DNA from 2 places in the Burkholderia sp. Bp8998 genome. Region 2 is predicted to be linked to the other one. Evidence: riboswitches for the same ligand, from Rfam matches in the RefSeq annotation. Region 2 holds a riboswitch; the other holds the start of a gene.

Region 1 (9,080 bases), on a different contig from region 2:
TCGCCGCGCCCCCGTCGCATACCCCCGCATCTCCCCGAAGCGTCGCCTAACCTGATCACATCGGGCGCTGATTTTTCGCGATCCCGTTTCCTTTCGTTTTGTAATAATCCTTGAAAACTGTCATATCATGACGCCCCTCCGGTCGCGTTCGCGTGGCCGCCGCATTTGACTGACCCCATTTACAAGGACTCTGGATGGAAGCACTCGTACAAGGCCTGATCGACGCCGTCAACGGCGTGCTGTGGAACTACGTGCTGATCGCGCTGCTGCTCGGCGTGGGCGCGTGGTTCACGCTGCGGTTCCGGATGATCCAGCTGAAGGCGCTGCTCCTCAGCATCAAGCTGGTCGGCAGCAAGGGCGAGCCGGGCAGCATCTCGTCGTTCCAGGCGTTCGCGACCGGGCTCGCGAGCCGCGTGGGCACCGGCAACATCGCGGGCGTCGCGGTCGCGCTGACGATCGGCGGGCCGGGCGCGATCTTCTGGATGTGGATGACGGCGCTCGTCGGGATGTCGTCCGCGTTCGTCGAGGCGACGCTCGCGCAGATCTTCAAGGTGTCGCATCCGGACGGCAGCTATCGTGGCGGCCCCGCGTACTACATCCAGACGGGCCTGCGTTCGCGCGGCTTCGGCGTGCTGTTCTCGCTGTCGCTGATTCTCGCGTTCGGCTTCGTGTTCAACGCGGTGCAGGCCAATGCGATCGCCGACGCGTTCCATACGTCGTTCGGCTGGAGCCGCGAGACGGTCGGCCTCGGCCTCGTGCTGCTCACCGCGCCGCTCATCTTCGGCGGGATTCGCCGCATCGCGTCGGTCGCGCAGGTGATCGTGCCGGTGATGGCAATCGGCTACCTCGCGCTGGCGGTCTACGCGGTCGCGACGCATGTCACCCTTGTGCCGGGCGTGATCGCGCTGATCGTGAAGAGCGCGTTCGGGCTCGAACAGGCGGCGGGTGGCCTGACCGGCTATGCGGTCAGCCAGGCGGTCGCGATGGGCGTGAAGCGCGGGCTGTTCTCGAACGAGGCCGGCATGGGCAGCGCGCCGAACGCGGCCGCGACCGCGAGCGTGCGGCATCCGGTCGTGCAAGGGCTGATCCAGATGCTCGGCGTGTTCGTCGACACGATCGTGATCTGCAGCGCGACCGCGTTCGTGATCCTGCTGTCGGGCCAGTACGAACTCGGCACCGGCATGGAAGGCGCGGCGCTCACGCAGCGTGCCATCGCGAGCCACGTCGGCGACTGGGGCGGCATCTACATGGCCGTCGCGATCTTCTTCTTCGCGTACTCGTCGGTGATCGGCAATTACGCATACGCGGAAGGCAACGTCGAATTCATCACAAAGCGGCGCGGCGTGCTGCCGCTGTTCCGCATCGCGGTGCTCGGGATGGTGATGTTCGGCAGCGTCGGGCAACTGCCGCTCGTATGGGCGATGGCCGATACGAGCATGGGACTGATGGCGATCATCAACCTGGTCGCGATCCTCGCGCTCGGCAAGTATGCGCATGCCGCGTGGCGCGACTATCGCCGCCAGCGCGCGGAAGGTGTCGCCGATCCGGTGTTCACGCGCAACACGATTCCCGAGCTTGCAAGCATGTTGCCCGCCGACGTGTGGGGCGAGCACGGTCCGCTGCCGCAGCGTCCGGCTTCGGAGGATGCGGTGGTCGAAGCGCGCGTGGCGGTGCGCGAGTCATGAACGGCGACCGGCTCCGTGCGTTCGTCGCGCTGGTGCCGGATGCGGCATCGCGCGATGCGCTGCACGCGTTGCCGGTCACCCGCGGCGCGCGGCGCACGATGCCGGCTCAATTGCACGTGACGCTCGCGTTCATCGGTGCAATCGAACGCGAGCTGTGCAATGCGCTGGCCGCGCGCCTGCCGGCCCTCGCGGCTCGGCACGCGCTGCCGTTACAGTTGGTCGAGCGGATCGCGTGGTGGCCGAGCCTGCCGCGCGCGAGGCTGATCGTCGCGGAACTGGCGCCCGATCCCGCCTGTGCGGCGCTGAATGCCGACGTGTCCGCGCTGCTGCGCGAACTGGGCGTGCCGGCCGACCGCCGGCCGTTCCGGCCGCACGTCACGCTCGCGCGGCTACCGCGCGACGCGGACGGGCAGCCTGCGCGCGGCGGTGCGACCGGGCGGCCGGTCGCGCTGCGTTTCGTCGCGCTGACGCTATTTGAAAGCCGGCTGTCGCACGACGGCGTGTCGCATGTGCCGATCGTGTCGGCGCCGGTCGCGCTGGCGTAGCGGGAAGGACGAGGAAGAGAAGGCCGGCGCGGTATGCGCCGGCCTTTTTTGCGGTTACGCGGCGACCTTGTCGCTGTCGTTCACGCGTTCGACGTTGATCGTGCCGACGTGGAACGCGGCCAGCGCCTCGCGGTGCGCGATGCTGACGATCGCGGCCTTCGGCAGCCGTTCGGCGAACAGGTGATAGAGCCGCGCTTCGTTGTCGGCATCGAGCGCGCTCGTCGCTTCGTCGAGGAACAGGAAGTCCGGCTTGTGCAGCAGCACGCGCGCGCCGGCGAGGCGCTGCTGTTCGCCCGGCGACAGCACACGCGTCCAGTGGCCGGTCTCGTCGAGGCGCTCGACGTAGTCTTCGAGGCGGCACGCGCGCAACGCGTCGCGGCATGCGTCGTCGGTGAACGCGTCGGGCGTGGCCGGATAGGTGAGCGCGGCCTTCAGCGTGCCGATCGGCAAGTAGCTCGTCTGCGGCACGAACATCATCCGCGCACCGACCGGCGCGTCGATCGCGCCGTCGCCGAACGGCCACAGGCCCGCGAGCGCGCGCATGAACGTGCTCTTGCCGGAACCCGACTTGCCGATCACGAGCCAGCGCGAGCCGGGTTCGATCGTCAGGTTGCCGATGTTCGCGAGCGCGTTGCCGTTCGGCAGCGCGAGCTTCAGCGACGACGTCGACAGCTTCGCGGCATCGACGTAGTGCAGGTTGATGCCGCCGTGCTCGGTCGCGGGCGACAGGCTTTCCTTCAGGTGCGACGTACCCATCACGCGCTTGAATTCACGCAGACGGTTGACGGTCGCGCGCCATTCGACGAGGGTCGAGTAACTGTTGATGAACCACGAGAACGAATCGCTGACGGTACCGAACGCGGACGAGATCTGCATCAGCACGCCGAACGAGAACGCGCCCGCGAAATAGCGCGGCGCCGCGACGACGAGCGGGAAGATGATCGCGATTTGCCCGTAGAAGCTCAGCACGAACGTGAGGCGCTTCGTGTACTTCATCACGCGCCACCAGTTGTCGCGAATGCGCATGAACAGGCTCTGCGCGTTGCCGGTCTCGGTTTTCTCGCCGTCGTAGAACGCGATCTGCTCGGCGTTCTCGCGCACGCGGATCAGCCCGAAGCGGAAGTCGGCCTCGACGCGCTGCTGCTGGTAGTTGATCGACACGAGCGGGTGGCCGACCTTCTGGATGATCAGCGAGCCGACCACTGCGTACAGCGCGGCCGCCCACACCATGTAGCCGGGGATCGTGATCGGCGTCGCGCCGAGCGAGAGCGTCAGCGCGCCGGCGAGCGACCACAGGATCGTGATGAACGACACGAGCGTGACGACCGTCGACAGCAGATCGAGCGACAACGCGAGCGTCGTCGTCGCGAACGACTGGAGATCGTCGGTGATCCGCTGGTCGGGGTTGTCGGCGAGGCGGTCGCGTTCGATCCGGTAGAACGCGCGATCGCCGAGCCACTGGTCGAGAAACCGGTCGGTGAGCCACTGGCGCCACCGGAACCCGAGCATCTGGCGCAGGTAGCGGCCGTACACCGCGAGGATGATGAAGCCGAACGCGAGCGCGGAGAACTGCATCAGCAGGTTCGGGAAGTCGTGGACGTCCTTCGACTGCAGCGCGTTATAGAACTGCGCGTTCCACTTGTTCAGCTTGACGTTGATCCAGACCACGCAGAGGTTGATCGCGATGATCGTGACCAGCAGCCCCCACGCGACTTTCCATTCGGACGACACCCAGTAGGGCTTGATGAGGCTCCATGCGGATACCGGGCGCTCGTCCTGCAGCGCGTCGGAGGCGGAGCGGACGGAATCGATCGATTGGGTCATGTGCTTCCTGATGAGTAGCCGGCGCGCGGGCCGGGCGAAGCCGGACGCGCGCCGCGATACGGCAATCCGGGACGAGGTGCCGACTGACGGCGAGCGTCCGGATGGTGGCCCGCGCGTCTTAAACGGCACTTAAGGCCGACGGTGACGCGGCAACCGGCCGCTCGCGCGGCCGGCCTGCGGGCATTGTGCCAGAGCGGCGCGGCGCGACGGCGAATTTGCCGCAAGGGGACAGTTTGCGGGGCTTTCCGCTTTTATGGTCTAATGGCCGACGACGAAACAGGGGTGCTTCGAGCGCGGCCGACGGACAGTTCCGGGCAACGCGGCGAGGCTGAGAAAGACCCTTCGCACCCGATCCGGGTAATACCGGCGAGGGAAGTTTCTGATCCCGCCGGGCCGCGCTGGCTGCCATCCCACATGGTCAGCGCCCGAGTCCCGCCCGGCCGGCCTTTGCTGCCGGTTTCGTCCTTTTGGGTACGCGCGTCGCGCGTTACGGAAGGAATGATGACCGCTCAATCTTCAGTCTTTTGCGCTGTTCCCGATCCACTGTCGCGTGCGTTCGCACGGGACGGTGTGTGCACGTCGACGTCCGTCGCACGCGTCCGCGCGGTTCGGGGGGAGGGCGTGCGATGAACCTCCTCGCTTCCCGGCCGGATTTCGCGGTACTCGGCGGCGGCCTCGTCGGCCGCCTGATCGCCTGGCGGCTCGCGGGCGACGGGCATCGCGTCGCGCTGTACGAACGCGGCGGCCCGGACGGCGAGCAGTCGGCCGCGTGGGTCGCGGCCGCGATGCTCGCGCCGCTCGCCGAGGCGGCGAGTGCCGAGTTGCTGATCACCGAGCTCGGCGCCGCATCGCTCGCGCGCTGGCCGCAATGGCTCGCGGAACTGCCCGAACCCGTGTTCTTTCAGCATCACGGCACGCTCGTCGTCTGGCATCACGCGGATCGTGCCGAGGCGCCGCTGTTCGAGCGGCGCGTGCGCGCGAACGCGCCGGCCGAACTGTTCGACGGCGGCTTCGTCGCGTTGGCCGGTGCACAGGTCGACGCGGCCGAACCCGCGCTCGCGGGGCGCTTCGCGCGCGGCCTGATGCTGCCGCGCGAAGGGCAGCTCGACAACCGGCAGGCGCTGCGCGCACTCGCGGCGGGCCTCGCGCAACGCGGCGCCGAGCTGCACTGGCACGCGACGATCGACGATGCGAACCGGCCCGACGCGCATTTCACGATCGATTGCCGCGGGCTTGGCGCGAAATCCGTGCTCCCCGCGCTGCGCGGCATCCGCGGTGAAGTCGCGCGCGTGCGTGCGCCCGGCATCGGGCTCACGCGGCCCGTGCGGCTGCTACATCCGCGCTATCCGCTGTACATCGCGCCGAAACAGGACGACCTGTACGTGATCGGCGCAACCGAGGTGGAGGGCGAGGACATGTCGCCCGTCAGCGTGCGCTCGGCGCTCGAACTGCTGAGCGCGGCGTTCTCCGTGCACCCGGCGTTCGGCGAGGCGCGCATCCTCGAGCTCAACGCGCAGTGCCGCCCGACATTGCCCGATCACCGCCCGGCGGTGATCTGGGACGGCGCGACGACGCTCGCCGTCAACGGCCTGTACCGGCACGGCTTCATGATCGCGCCGGAAGTCGCGCAGGCGGCGGCCGCGTTCGCGCAAGCGGCACTCGGCGGCGCGTTCGCCGATGCCGACGCGTTCGCCGCGTGGCGCGATGCCGCGCGCTGGCCGACGCTCCTTCATCACCGCGACGACGCGCGCCAGCCGGCCTGACGCGCGCCGCCGACCGAATTCGATCAAGCCTCATGGATATCCAGATCAACCAACAGACGCTGACGCTGCCCGACGGCGCGACGGTGGCCGACGCGCTCGCCGCGTACGGCGCACGTCCGCCATACGCGGTCGCGCTGAACGGCAATTTCGTCGCGCGCACGCAGCATGCGGCGCGCGCGCTCGCGACGGGCGACAAGCTCGACGTGGTGCACCCCGTCGCGGGCGGCTGAGCGCCGCCGGTTCGCCCCCGCTCTTCCAGGAAAACGACATGACGTCCCTCACTTCCGCCGACGCGCTGACGCTGTACGGCGAAACCTTCGCAAGCCGCGTGCTGCTCGGCACGTCGCGCTATCCGTCGCTGCAGTCGCTGTCCGATTCGATCGCCGCGTCGCGCCCCGGGATGGTGACGGTCGCGCTGCGCCGCCAGATGACGGGCGGCACCGCCGAGGCCGGCTTCTTCGACCTGCTCAAGCGTCACGCGGTGCCGCTGCTGCCGAACACGGCCGGCTGCCAGACCGTCGCCGAGGCGGTGACGACCGCGCACATGGCGCGCGAGGTCTTCGACACCGACTGGATCAAGCTCGAGCTGATCGGCGACGACTACACGCTGCAGCCCGACCCGGTCGGGCTGATCGAGGCGGCCGCGCAACTGGTCAAGGACGGCTTCAAGGTGCTGCCTTACTGCACCGAGGATCTCGTGATCGGCCGGCGCCTGCTCGACGTCGGTTGCGAGGCGCTGATGCCGTGGGGCGCGCCGATCGGTACCGGCAAGGGCGTCGTGAACCCGTACGGGCTGCGCGTGCTGCGCGAGCGGTTGCCGGACGTGCCGCTGATCGTCGATGCCGGGCTCGGCGTGCCGTCGCACGCGTGCCAGGTGATGGAGTGGGGATTCGACGGCGTGTTGCTGAACACGGCCGTGTCGCAGGCCACGCACCCGGAGATCATGGCGCGCGCGTTCGCGCAGGGTGTCGAGGCCGGCCGTGCGGCCTACCTCGCCGGGCCGATGGATGCGCGCGAGACCGCGCATGCGAGCACGCCGGTCGTCGGGATGCCGTTCTGGCATCAGGACGGGGGCGGCGCATGAGCGCGCGCTTCGCCGATGCGTTCTGGCCGCCGGCCGATGAGCTGGCCGAAGCGGCCGAACGGATTCGCGCCCGGCTGGGCGACTGGCCGACCGGCACGACGCGGTGGCGGCTCTGCGTCGCGGCGCCCGACGTGCCGGTCGACGGCGACGTGCTGATCGTGTCGGCCGGCGACCATGCCGCGCAGGCGCGCGCGTCGGCCGCATCGCGCCCCGCATCACCGGACGCGGTCGCGATCGAGTTCGACGAGCATGGCGCGGTGCTGCATGCCGCGGGCGCGCGCTACGCGCTGGAAGCCGCGCATCCGCTCGCCGACGACTGGATCGCGGCGCTCGCGGCGTTCCTCGATTGTGGTTTCGCGCCGATCGATGCACTGGTGCTCGCGCTGGCGTGGCGCGACGGCGACGAAACGCGCGATGCCGATGCGTGGCCGGTCGACGCCGCGCGGTTCCCGCGCGTCGCCGGCCTGGCTGCAGCACCCGAGCCCGCATTCCCGCCGTGCCCCGCGCAACTCGGCCTCTACCCGGTCGTTCCCGACGCCGAATGGGTCGAGCGCGCGCTCGATTGCGGCGCGCGGACCGTGCAGCTGCGCGTGAAGGAAGCGAACCCGGACGCGTTGCGCCAGGAGGTCGCGCGTGCGGTCGCGGCAGGGCGCCGCTATCCCGATGCGCGCGTGTTCATCAACGATCACTGGCAGATCGCGGTAGAAGCGGGTGCGTACGGCGTACATCTGGGTCAGGAAGACCTGGAAACGGCCGATCTGGCCGCGATTGCGCGCGCCGGCCTGCGGCTCGGACTGTCGAGCCACGGCTATTACGAGATGTTGCGGGCATTGCACGAGCGCCCGAGCTATCTGGCGCTCGGCCCCGTGTACGCGACGGCGACCAAGGCAGTCGCGGCGCCGCCGCAGGGCCTGGCGCGGATTGCCCGCTATGCGCGCTTCGCAGGGGCACGGGCTCCGCTCGTCGCGATCGGCGGCGTGGGGCTCGACGCGTTGCCGGACGTGCTGGCAACGGGCGTCGGCAGCGTCGCGGTCGTCAGTGCGGTCACGGGTGCCAGCGATTATCGGGCGGCGATTGTTGCGTCGCAGCAATGTTTTGCCCGACAATTTGACAATCATTGACCGCAGGGCCCGGAACGGCGTCACGACATCATTCCAAGGCAGGCCCTATAATTCGGCGTTCTGCGTAAAAGGACTGTCAGCTCCGTGAGCCCCACTCCTACCGAGACCCTGCTGGAACTTCGCGACGTCGACTTCGGCTACGGCGACCGCCTCGTCCTGTCGAACCTGAACCTGCGCTTCGGGCGCGGCCAGGTCGTCGCCGTCATGGGCGGGTCGGGTTGCGGCAAGACGACCGTGCTGCGCCTGATCGGCGGCCTCGTGCGCGCACGCCGCGGCCAGGTGCTGTTCGACGGCGCCGACGTCGGCGCGCAGACGCGCGACGGCCTGTACGCGCTGCGCCGCAAGATGGGCATGCTGTTCCAGTTCGGCGCGCTGTTCACCGACATGTCCGTGTTCGAGAACGTCGCGTTCGCGCTGCGCGAACACACCGACCTGCCCGAAGACCTGATCCGCGACCTCGTGCTGATGAAGCTCAACGCGGTCGGCCTGCGCGGCGCGCGCGACCTGATGCCGTCCGAGGTGTCGGGCGGGATGGCGCGCCGCATCGCGCTCGCGCGCGCGATCGCGCTCGACCCGCAGCTCATCATGTACGACGAACCGTTCGCGGGCCTCGATCCGATCTCGCTCGGCATCACCGCGAACCTGATCCGCACGCTGAACGAGGCGCTCGGCGCGACGTCGATCCTCGTCACGCACGACGTGCCGGAATCGTTCGCGATTGCCGATTATGTGTATTTTCTGGCCAACGGCGGCGTGCTCGCGCAGGGTACGCCCGACGAGCTGCGCGCGTCGACTGATCCGAGCGTGCGCCAGTTCATCGATGGCGCGCCGGACGGCCCGTTCAAATTTCATTACACGAGCCCGCCGCTGGCAGCGGATTTCGGGCTCGGCGGAGGGCGCGCATGATCAGCGCGATCGGACGTTACGTCATCGGCGGCCTCGAGCGCGCGGGCTACGGCACGCGGCTGTTCGTGCGCCTCGTGCTGGAATTCTTCCCGCTGCTGCGCCGGCCGCGGCTGGTCACGAAGCAGATCCACTTCCTCGGCAACTATTCGTTC
Region 2 (9,080 bases):
AGCTGTCGGGCGGCCAGCGCCAGCGTGTCGCGCTGGCGCGCGCGCTCGCGGTGCGCCCGCGCGTGCTGCTGCTCGACGAGCCGCTGACCGCGCTCGACGCGAAGCTGCGCGACGTGCTGCGCCGCGAGATGAACGCGCTGTTGCGCGAGCTCGGCGTGACGACCGTGTACGTCACGCACGACCAGGCCGAGGCGATGGAACTCGGCGACCGGATCGTCGTGATGGGCGCGGGCCGCATCGAGCAGATCGGCACGCCGCGCGACATCTACTACCGGCCGGCGAACCGCACGGTCGCGCAGTTCATCGGCACGCTGAACCGGCTTGCGGGACAATGGCGTGACGGCGCGCTCGTGACGACCGGTGGCTCGATCGCCACGCCGCACGCCGCCGACGAGTGGTTCTTCCGCCCGGAGGACGCGCAGCTCGCCGATCCGGCGCATGCGCCGCTGCGCGGCGCGATCGGCGCGTGCGCGTTCCTCGGCGAGCGCACGCGGCTCACGATCGAGCACGCGGCGCCCGACGCGCTCGTGATCGACGTGCCGGGGCGCATCGAGCTTGCGCGCGGCACGGCGGTCGGCCTCACGATCGCGGCGGAAGGCCTGATCGCACTCGCCGCGTAACACCGCCCCACAATAATCAGATATTCCGAGGAACGACGATGCTGCTTGCACAAATCAGCGATCTCCACATCAAGCGTCCGGGCCAGCTCGCGTACCGGCGCGTCGACACCGCCGCCGCGCTCGCGCGCTGCGTCGCGAAGCTGAACGCGCTGGAGCCGCGCCCCGACGCGGTGCTCGTCACGGGCGACCTGACGGACTTCGGCCACGACGACGAATACCGCCACCTGCGCGACCTGCTCGCGCCGCTCGAGATTCCGTACTACCTGATGGTCGGCAATCACGACGATCGGGCGGGGCTGCGCCGCGCGTTCGCCGACCGCCCCGAATTGCAGGACGGCGAGTTCGTGCAGTACGCGCTCGACGTCGGCGCCGTGCGCGTGCTCGCGCTCGATTCGCAGGTGCCCGGCACGAGCCACGGCGACCTGTGCGATGCGCGGCTGGCGTGGCTCGCCGCGCAGCTCGACGCCGCGCGCGAGCAGCCGGTGATCGTCGCGCTGCATCATCCGCCATTCGCATCCGGGATCGGGCACATGGACGCGCTGCGCCTCGCACCCGCCGCCGCCGCGAAGCTCGATGCGCTGCTGCGCGGCTATCCGAACGTGGAACGCGTGCTGTGCGGCCACGTGCACCGGACGATGTTCACGCGCTTCGGCGGCACGCTCGCGTCGGCCGTGCCGGCGCCCGCGCACCAGGTTGCGTTCGACCTGCGCACGGACGCGCCGTCCGCGTTCCGGCTCGAACCGCCCGCGTTCGCGGTGCACGTCCATGCGCCGGAAACGGGGATGACGTCCCATCACGTGTACGTGGACGAAGGCGACGGGCCTTATCCGTTCTATGAACCGAGCGGGGAGCTGGTCGACTGACGGCGCGCATCGGGCTCGTATCGGGCTCGTATCGGGCTCGTATCGGGCTCGTATCGGACGCGATGACGGGCGGCCGCGGACGGTCGCGACCCGCCACGCACCGGTCGCGCCGCCTGGTCGCCTGGTCGCCTGGTCGCCTGACGGCCTGGCCGGCAGGATTCACGGTGCTCCGGTATGATCGGCAGCCTCGACCGGCGCCCGGCCGCCTGCGCAACCGATGCCGCGCCGCACGCCATGCCGCCCAACTCGTTCCGTTGCCGCCATGTCCGCCGCCTCCACCGACCGTCCGACCGACGCCGCGTCGCCCCACTACTCGCGCAGCCTGCTGTTGCTGCTCGCGACGATCGCGGGCGTGTCGGTCGCGAACATCTATTACAACCAGCCGCTGCTCGACAGCTTCCGCTCGGCCTTTCCCGACGGCGCGTCGTGGATCGGCGCGGTGCCGACCGCGACGCAGCTCGGCTATGCGGCCGGCATGTTCCTGCTCGCGCCGCTCGGCGACCGTTTCGATCGCCGCGGGCTGATCCTGATGCAGATCGCGGGCCTGTCGATCGCGCTGATCGTCGCCGCGGCCGCGCCGTCGCTGGTGGTGCTCGCCGCGGCGAGCCTCGCGATCGGCGTGCTCGCGACGATCGCGCAGCAGGCCGTGCCGTTCGCGGCGGAAATCGCGCCGCCGGCCGAGCGCGGGCATGCGGTCGGCACCGTGATGAGCGGCCTGCTGCTCGGCATCCTGCTGGCGCGCACGGCAGCCGGCTTCGTCGCCGAATATTTCGGGTGGCGGGCGGTGTTCGGCGCGTCGGTCGCGGCGCTCGTCGCGCTGGCCGCGGTGATCGTACTGCGGCTGCCGCGCAGTTCGCCGACGTCGACGCTGTCGTACGGCAAGCTGCTCGGCTCGATGTGGCACCTGGCGGTCGAGCTGCGCGGGCTGCGCGAGGCGTCGCTGACGGGCGCCGCGCTGTTCGCCGCGTTCAGTGCGTTCTGGCCGGTGCTCACGCTGCTGCTCGCCGGCGCGCCGTTCCATCTCGGCCCGCAGGCCGCGGGTCTGTTCGGGATCGTCGGCGCGGCCGGTGCGCTCGCCGCGCCGTACGCGGGTCGTTTCGCGGACCAGCGCGGCCCGCGCGCGATCATCTCGCTCGCGATCGCCCTGCTCGCGGCGTCGTTCGTGATTTTCGCGCTGTCGGGGACGAGCCTCGTCGGGCTCGTGATCGGCGTGATCGTGCTGGATGTCGGCGTGCAGGCCGCGCAGATCTCGAACCAGTCACGCATCTACGCGCTGAAACCCGAGGCGCGCAGCCGCGTGAACACCGTGTACATGGTGTGCTACTTCATCGGCGGCGCGCTCGGCTCGTCGGCCGGTGTCGCCGCGTGGCGCGCGTTCGGCTGGACCGGCATGTGCGCGGCCGGGCTGTTGTTTACCGCGCTCGCCGGCTGGTTCCATCATCGCGGCGCGCAGCGCGGCTGAAAGCCGCCGCGCGCGCCGGCGTCATGCGTCGGCGCGCGATGCGGCCGGTTCGGCGGCAGGCGGCGGCGCGAATGCCTGCGCGGGATCCATGACCGCGGCCGGGTCCACGACGGCCGCCGGTGCCGGCACCGCAAGCGGTACCGCGGACGGCGCGAGGATCGGCGCCGGCTCCGGCATCGCGGCCTGATCCGGTGCGGACGCCGCGCCCGCCGCCGCTTCGCCGGCCACGGTTGCCGCGGCCGCCACGACCGGCGAAGCGTCGGCTGCCGCGCGCGCCGCGGGCCGGCGCGCCGGATCGAACAGGAACGACAGCCCGACGCTGCCGAGGATCGCGACCGTCGCGATCACGGTCGCCGTCGTCACGGGCTCGCCGAGCATCAGCGCACCGAGCGCGACCGCGACGATCGGGTTCACGTACATGCAGCTGCTCGCGATGATCGGGCTCGTATGGCGAATCAGGTAGCCGTACGCGACGTACGCGGCCATCGTGCAGAACACCATCAGGTACACGAACGCGAACACCGGCACGACCGCGACCTGCTCGATGCGCTCGCCCATCAGCCACGCGGCGATCGTGGACATCAACCCGCCCAGGCCGATCTGCAGCGACGTCGACAGGAACAGGTCGGACGGCAGCTTGAGCCGCGTCGCGAGATGCGCGCCGCCCGCCCAGAACAGCGCGCCGGCCAGCACGCAGACCGTGCCGAGCGCCGAGTTCGCGGCGGCCGCGCCGCCCGAATTCAGCACGACGATGCCGACCATCCCGAGCGCGACGGCCGCCCACTCTCCCTTCGCGACCGGACGCCCGGCGACCGCCGCGATCACGGTCGCGAACAGCGGCACCGTGGCGACCATCACCGCGGCCGAGCCGCTGCTGACCGTGCGCATCCCGAGCGCGATCGTGCCGGACGACAGCGCGACCAGCATCGTGCCGACGATCGCCGAGTTGCGGATTTCCAGCAACGTCGGCCATTCGGGCTTGCGCCGTAGCGCGAAGATGAACAGGCCCATCCCGCCGAGCAGGTTGCGCAGCCCCGACAGCAGCAGCGGCGGGAATGACTGCAGCGCGAAATGCAGGCCGCTGTAGGTCGAACCCCAGACGAAATAGATGAATACCAGGGCCAGCGCGACGCGGCCACCGCGGCTTTGCGGCAGGCGGACGCGGATCGGCAGGCGGGCGAAGAAATCGAGGAGGCGATCGAGCGGGGTCATCGTTCAGCCTGCCCGCACGACGTGCCGCGTGCTCCGCTGAAAGACGCCGGAGAGGCCGGCAAACGGCCCTGACGGGACCGGGAAGGCGGAGACGGACGTGCGGAACGACATGGCAGTGCGAACGGCGACGAATAAGAACCGGCAAGCGGCGGCAGAGGGTCGGGAAAAACGTGCGCGAACGGCTTCGTCCACGCACGCTCGGCATTATGGCATCAAGGATTCGAAAGCATCGTCAGACCTGTCTGAAAGGATATCGACTGACGTTTCGGCGCGACATTTTCGGCATCCGGACGAACGGAATCCGGGGCCGGATACGCGCCGCACGCCGATGCTCGGCAACGCGCGCCTGCGTGCGCGCCCCGCCGTTCACGATCCGCCGAACCAGTTGTACCCCTGATCGACCCAGTAACCGCCCGGGAAAGTATCGGTCACGAAGATTTCCATGATGTGCTTCGGATTCTTGTAACCGAGCTTGGTCGGCATCCGCAGCTTCATCGGAAAGCCGAATTCGGGCGGCAGGCGATGGCCGTCGTAATCGAATGCGAGCAGCGTCTGCGGATGCAGCGCGGTCGGCATGTCGATGCTTTCGTAGTAGTCGTCCGCGCATTTGAAACCGACGTATTTCGCGTGCGTATCGGCACCGGCGCGTGCCAGGAACGCGCCGAACGGCGTGCCGCCCCAGCGGCCGATCGCGCTCCACCCTTCCACGCAGATGTGCCGTGTGATCTGCTCCGCGTGCGGCAGCGCATACAGCTCGTCGAGCGTCCACTCGCGCTTGCCCGTCACGCGGCCCGACAGCACGAGCCGGTAGGTCGACGCATCGACGTGCGGCACGTCGTCGATGCCGTAATACGCATTGAACGGGAACGGCCGCGTGATGTCCGCTTCGGTATAGGTCGGCGCGAGCCGCTCGCCGCTGAACAGCCAGGCCTGCACACGATCGTTCATGCGCGACACCTTCTCGAGGAACGTATTGACCGACGCGTCGTCGTGCAGCGTGCAGCCGGTCAGCATCGTCAGCCCGCCGAGCGTCAGGATGCGCCGATTGAACAGCCGCCGCGACGGCATCTCCAGCTCGCGGCGCACATCGAGCTCGAGCGACTTGCGGTCGAGGGTCCAGCGCGAACCATCGCGCCTGGTTTCGGATTCCGACATGATGATTTCCTTCACCCGAAGTTGACGGGTCAGCGCCCGCGCAGCATCGCGAGCAGCGAGCGCGGCACCAGCAGCGCCATCGCGACGTGCACGACGAAGAACGCGACGAGCAGCGACATCGCCCAGAAATGCACGACGCGCGCGTTGTCGTAACCGCCGAACAGTTCGCGCAGCAGCGGGAACTGCACCGACTTCCAGATCGTCAGCCCGGACAGCACCAGCACGATCAGATCGACGATCGCGACCAGGTACGCGGCACGCTGCACCGCGTTATAGACGCTCAAGTCGTCGTGCGCGAGCCGGCCGCGCAGCGCGGCGCGCACGTCGCGCCACACGGACGCCGGCGTGACGGGCAGCATCTTGCGCGCGAGGCGTCCGGTCGCGATCGACATCGTCAGGTAGAACAGCCCGTTGGCGACGAGCAGCCACATCGCCGCGAAATGCCATTGCAGCGCACCGCCGAGCCAGCCGCCGAGCGTGATGCCATGCGGAAACACGAATGGCGGATAGATCGGCGACGCATCGTAGATGCGCCAGCCGGACAGCACCATCAGGATGGCCGCGAGCGCGTTGAGCCAGTGGCTCACCCTCACCCACAGCGGATGGATCGGGCGCGCGGGCGGCGTGGCCGCGCGCCCGGAGGCGGGAATGGTTTGCATGATGAAGACTCCCGGAACGCGTCGACGAGACGAGACGAAACGAGACGCGGGCGGGCGGCCGTCGTGCAGCACACGCGCCGGCCGCGCGCCCTGCCCGGCTTCCGTCAGTTCGACGGCGCCATCTTGTCGCCCGACGACGACTTGCCCATCGCGTCGTGGCCCATCGCGTCCTTCTTCATCGCATGCTTCTTCATGGCGCCCTTCTTCATCGCGCCATCCTTCGCCATCGCGTCGTGGCCCATCGCATCCTTCGCCATCGCGTCGTGGCCCATCGCGTCCTTCGACATCGACGAGTTGTCCTTCGACATCGCATCGTTCTGCGCAAACGCGCCCGTGGCGACCGTGGCGAAAGCTGCAACGCAGGCGGCGATCAGTACTTTTTTCATGACATCTCTCCAAACATGGGTTTAAGGAGCCGAATAGACGGACGACGTCGCGAGAAATGACAGCCGCTGCGGAATTTTTTTGACGTGTGAAAGCACGCCATGTTGCACCGCTTCGCCGCGGCCGGTCGATCCTTCGGACCACGCGGCGGCAACGCACGCTGCCATTTCGACGGGCCATCGCGCCGCCCGTCATGCTGCGGCCGCACCGGAACAGCCGATCCTCCCCCGGTTGAAACCGCCGCCAAGCCAGTGTATCGTGTGCGCTGCTAACGCGGGGGTCCTGCAATGCGTTCGGTCAAACAACCGGCATTGCGGGTGAGAAATACCCTTTGAACCTGATCTGGATAATGCCAGCGCAGGGAAGCGTACGGATTTCGCCGCCATCCTTCTGACGAAATCCGCCGCCTCACCAAGCCTCGTCTCCTGCTTAGCGCGAGCCCCACATTCGTCAAGGGCTCCGGGCAAGCGCCGAAGCGCCTGTCCGGCGCTCACACAGGAGATTGCATGAACGCCAATCCGAAGTTTCTGTCTGCCGACGCCCACGTCGACGCCGCTGCCGTCGCGCCGCTGCCCAATTCGCGAAAGGTTTATGTAACCGGCTCGCAGCCCGACATTCGCGTGCCGATGCGTGAAATCACGCAGGCCGACACCCCGACCGGCTTCGGCGGCGAAAAGAATCCGCCGATCTACGTGTACGACACGTCGGGCCCCTACACCGATCCGGACGCGAAGATCGACATCCGCGCGGGCCTGCCCGCGCTGCGCCAGCGCTGGATCGAAGCGCGCGGCGACACCGAAGTGCTCGACGGCCTGTCGAGCCAGTACGGCCTCGAGCGCGCGGCCGACCCGGCCACCGCCGACCTGCGCTTCCCGGGCCTGCACCGCAACCCGCGCCGCGCGCAGCCCGGCAAGAACGTCACGCAGATGCACTACGCGCGTCAGGGCATCATCACGCCGGAAATGGAATACATCGCGATCCGCGAGAACCAGCGCCGCGCCGAGTACATCGAGAGCCTGAAGTCGAGCGGCCCGAACGGCGCGAAGCTCGCCGCGATGATGGGCCGCCAGCACCCGGGCCAGGCGTTCGGCGCCGCGGCCTTCGGCGCGAACGCGCTCGCCGAGATCACCCCCGAGTTCGTGCGCGACGAAATCGCGCGCGGCCGCGCGATCATCCCCGCGAACATCAACCATCCGGAATCCGAGCCGATGATCATCGGCCGCAACTTCCTCGTGAAGATCAACGCGAACATCGGCAACTCGGCCGTCACGTCGTCGATCGGCGAGGAAGTCGACAAGATGACGTGGGCGATCCGCTGGGGCGGCGACACGGTGATGGACCTGTCGACCGGCAAGCACATCCATGAAACGCGCGAGTGGATCATCCGCAACAGCCCGGTGCCGATCGGCACGGTGCCGATCTACCAGGCACTCGAAAAGGTCAACGGCAAGGCCGAGGACCTGACCTGGGAAATCTTCCGCGACACGCTGATCGAACAGGCCGAGCAAGGCGTCGACTACTTCACGATCCACGCGGGCGTGCGCCTGCAGTATGTGCCGCTCACCGCGAACCGGATGACGGGCATCGTGTCGCGCGGCGGCTCGATCATGGCGAAGTGGTGCCTCGCGCATCACAAGGAAAGCTTCCTGTACGAACACTTCGAAGAGATCTGCGAGATCATGAAGGCGTACGACGTGAGCTTCTCGCTCGGCGACGGCCTGCGTCCCGGCTCGATCTACGACGCGAACGACGAAGCGCAGCTCGGCGAACTGAAGACGCTCGGCGAACTCACGCAGATCGCGTGGAAACACGACGTGCAGGTGATGATCGAAGGCCCCGGCCACGTGCCGATGCAGTTGATCAAGGAGAACATGGATCTCCAGCTCGACTGGTGCAAGGAAGCGCCGTTCTACACGCTCGGGCCGCTGACCACCGACATCGCACCGGGCTACGACCACATCACGTCGGGCATCGGCGCCGCGATGATCGGCTGGTTCGGCACCGCGATGCTGTGCTACGTGACGCCGAAGGAGCACCTCGGCCTGCCGAACAAGGACGACGTGAAGGAAGGGATCATCACGTACAAGCTCGCCGCGCACGCGGCCGACCTCGCCAAGGGTCACCCCGGCGCGCAGGTGCGCGACAACGCGCTGTCGAAGGCGCGTTTCGAGTTCCGCTGGGAAGACCAGTTCAACATCGGTCTCGATCCGGACAAGGCGCGCGAATTCCACGACGAGACGCTGCCGAAGGATTCCGCGAAGGTCGCGCACTTCTGCTCGATGTGCGGCCCGCACTTCTGCTCGATGAAGATCACGCAGGACGTGCGCGAGTTCGCGGCGCAGCAGGGCGTGTCGGAAAGCGAAGCGCTGAAAAAGGGGATGGAAGTCAAGGCGGTCGAGTTCGTGAAGACCGGCGCCGAGATCTATCACCGTCAGTAAGCCCGCACGCGAACTCGGCGGTCCGCACGGACCGCATCGTCGCGCACTGCACGCAGCCCGCTTTCGAGCGGGCTTTTTTGCGCGCTCGCGCATGCATTGTGCCTGCCGGCACAAGGGAAACAATTGATTACGAAACCGTCCGCGCCTTAACAAGTCCTTACAGCAGCCCCACGGGACGGCAGGTAGATTGAGTTCATGCACGGCCGCCATGCGGTCACGCGACCTCTGTTCACTCCCACAAGGACAACGATCATGAATGCTTCGATTCGGCGTTTTGGGGTATGCGC

Evidence for each region. A riboswitch is a leader RNA that binds a small molecule or an ion and turns the genes downstream of it on or off. The one in region 2 is predicted to bind thiamine pyrophosphate.
Region 1: linked by a shared signal. The riboswitch ahead of DIE06_RS16635 (FAD-dependent oxidoreductase) and the one ahead of thiC (phosphomethylpyrimidine synthase ThiC) in region 2 are both predicted to bind thiamine pyrophosphate.

What each region holds. Positions count from the first base shown of each region.
Region 1 is NZ_QTQF01000015.1:27,061-36,140, forward strand. It holds gene DIE06_RS16620 (sodium:alanine symporter family protein) at 195-1,685, shown strand; gene thpR (RNA 2',3'-cyclic phosphodiesterase) at 1,682-2,230, shown strand; gene DIE06_RS16630 (ABC transporter ATP-binding protein/permease) at 2,285-4,054, opposite strand; TPP riboswitch at 4,323-4,446, shown strand; gene DIE06_RS16635 (FAD-dependent oxidoreductase) at 4,681-5,817, shown strand; gene thiS (sulfur carrier protein ThiS) at 5,850-6,047, shown strand; gene DIE06_RS16645 (thiazole synthase) at 6,086-6,901, shown strand; gene thiE (thiamine phosphate synthase) at 6,898-8,022, shown strand; gene DIE06_RS16655 (ABC transporter ATP-binding protein) at 8,107-8,928, shown strand; gene mlaE (lipid asymmetry maintenance ABC transporter permease subunit MlaE) at 8,925-9,080, shown strand, end outside.
Region 2 is NZ_QTQF01000035.1:24,960-34,039, forward strand. It holds gene DIE06_RS28465 (ABC transporter ATP-binding protein) at 1-620, shown strand, start outside; gene DIE06_RS28470 (phosphodiesterase) at 659-1,483, shown strand; gene DIE06_RS28475 (MFS transporter) at 1,746-2,945, shown strand; gene DIE06_RS28480 (EamA family transporter) at 2,967-4,157, opposite strand; gene DIE06_RS28490 (molybdopterin-dependent oxidoreductase) at 4,524-5,312, opposite strand; gene DIE06_RS28495 (cytochrome b/b6 domain-containing protein) at 5,342-5,971, opposite strand; gene DIE06_RS28500 (pentapeptide MXKDX repeat protein) at 6,076-6,357, opposite strand; TPP riboswitch at 6,621-6,737, shown strand; gene thiC (phosphomethylpyrimidine synthase ThiC) at 6,862-8,793, shown strand; gene DIE06_RS28510 (glycine zipper 2TM domain-containing protein) at 9,046-9,080, shown strand, end outside.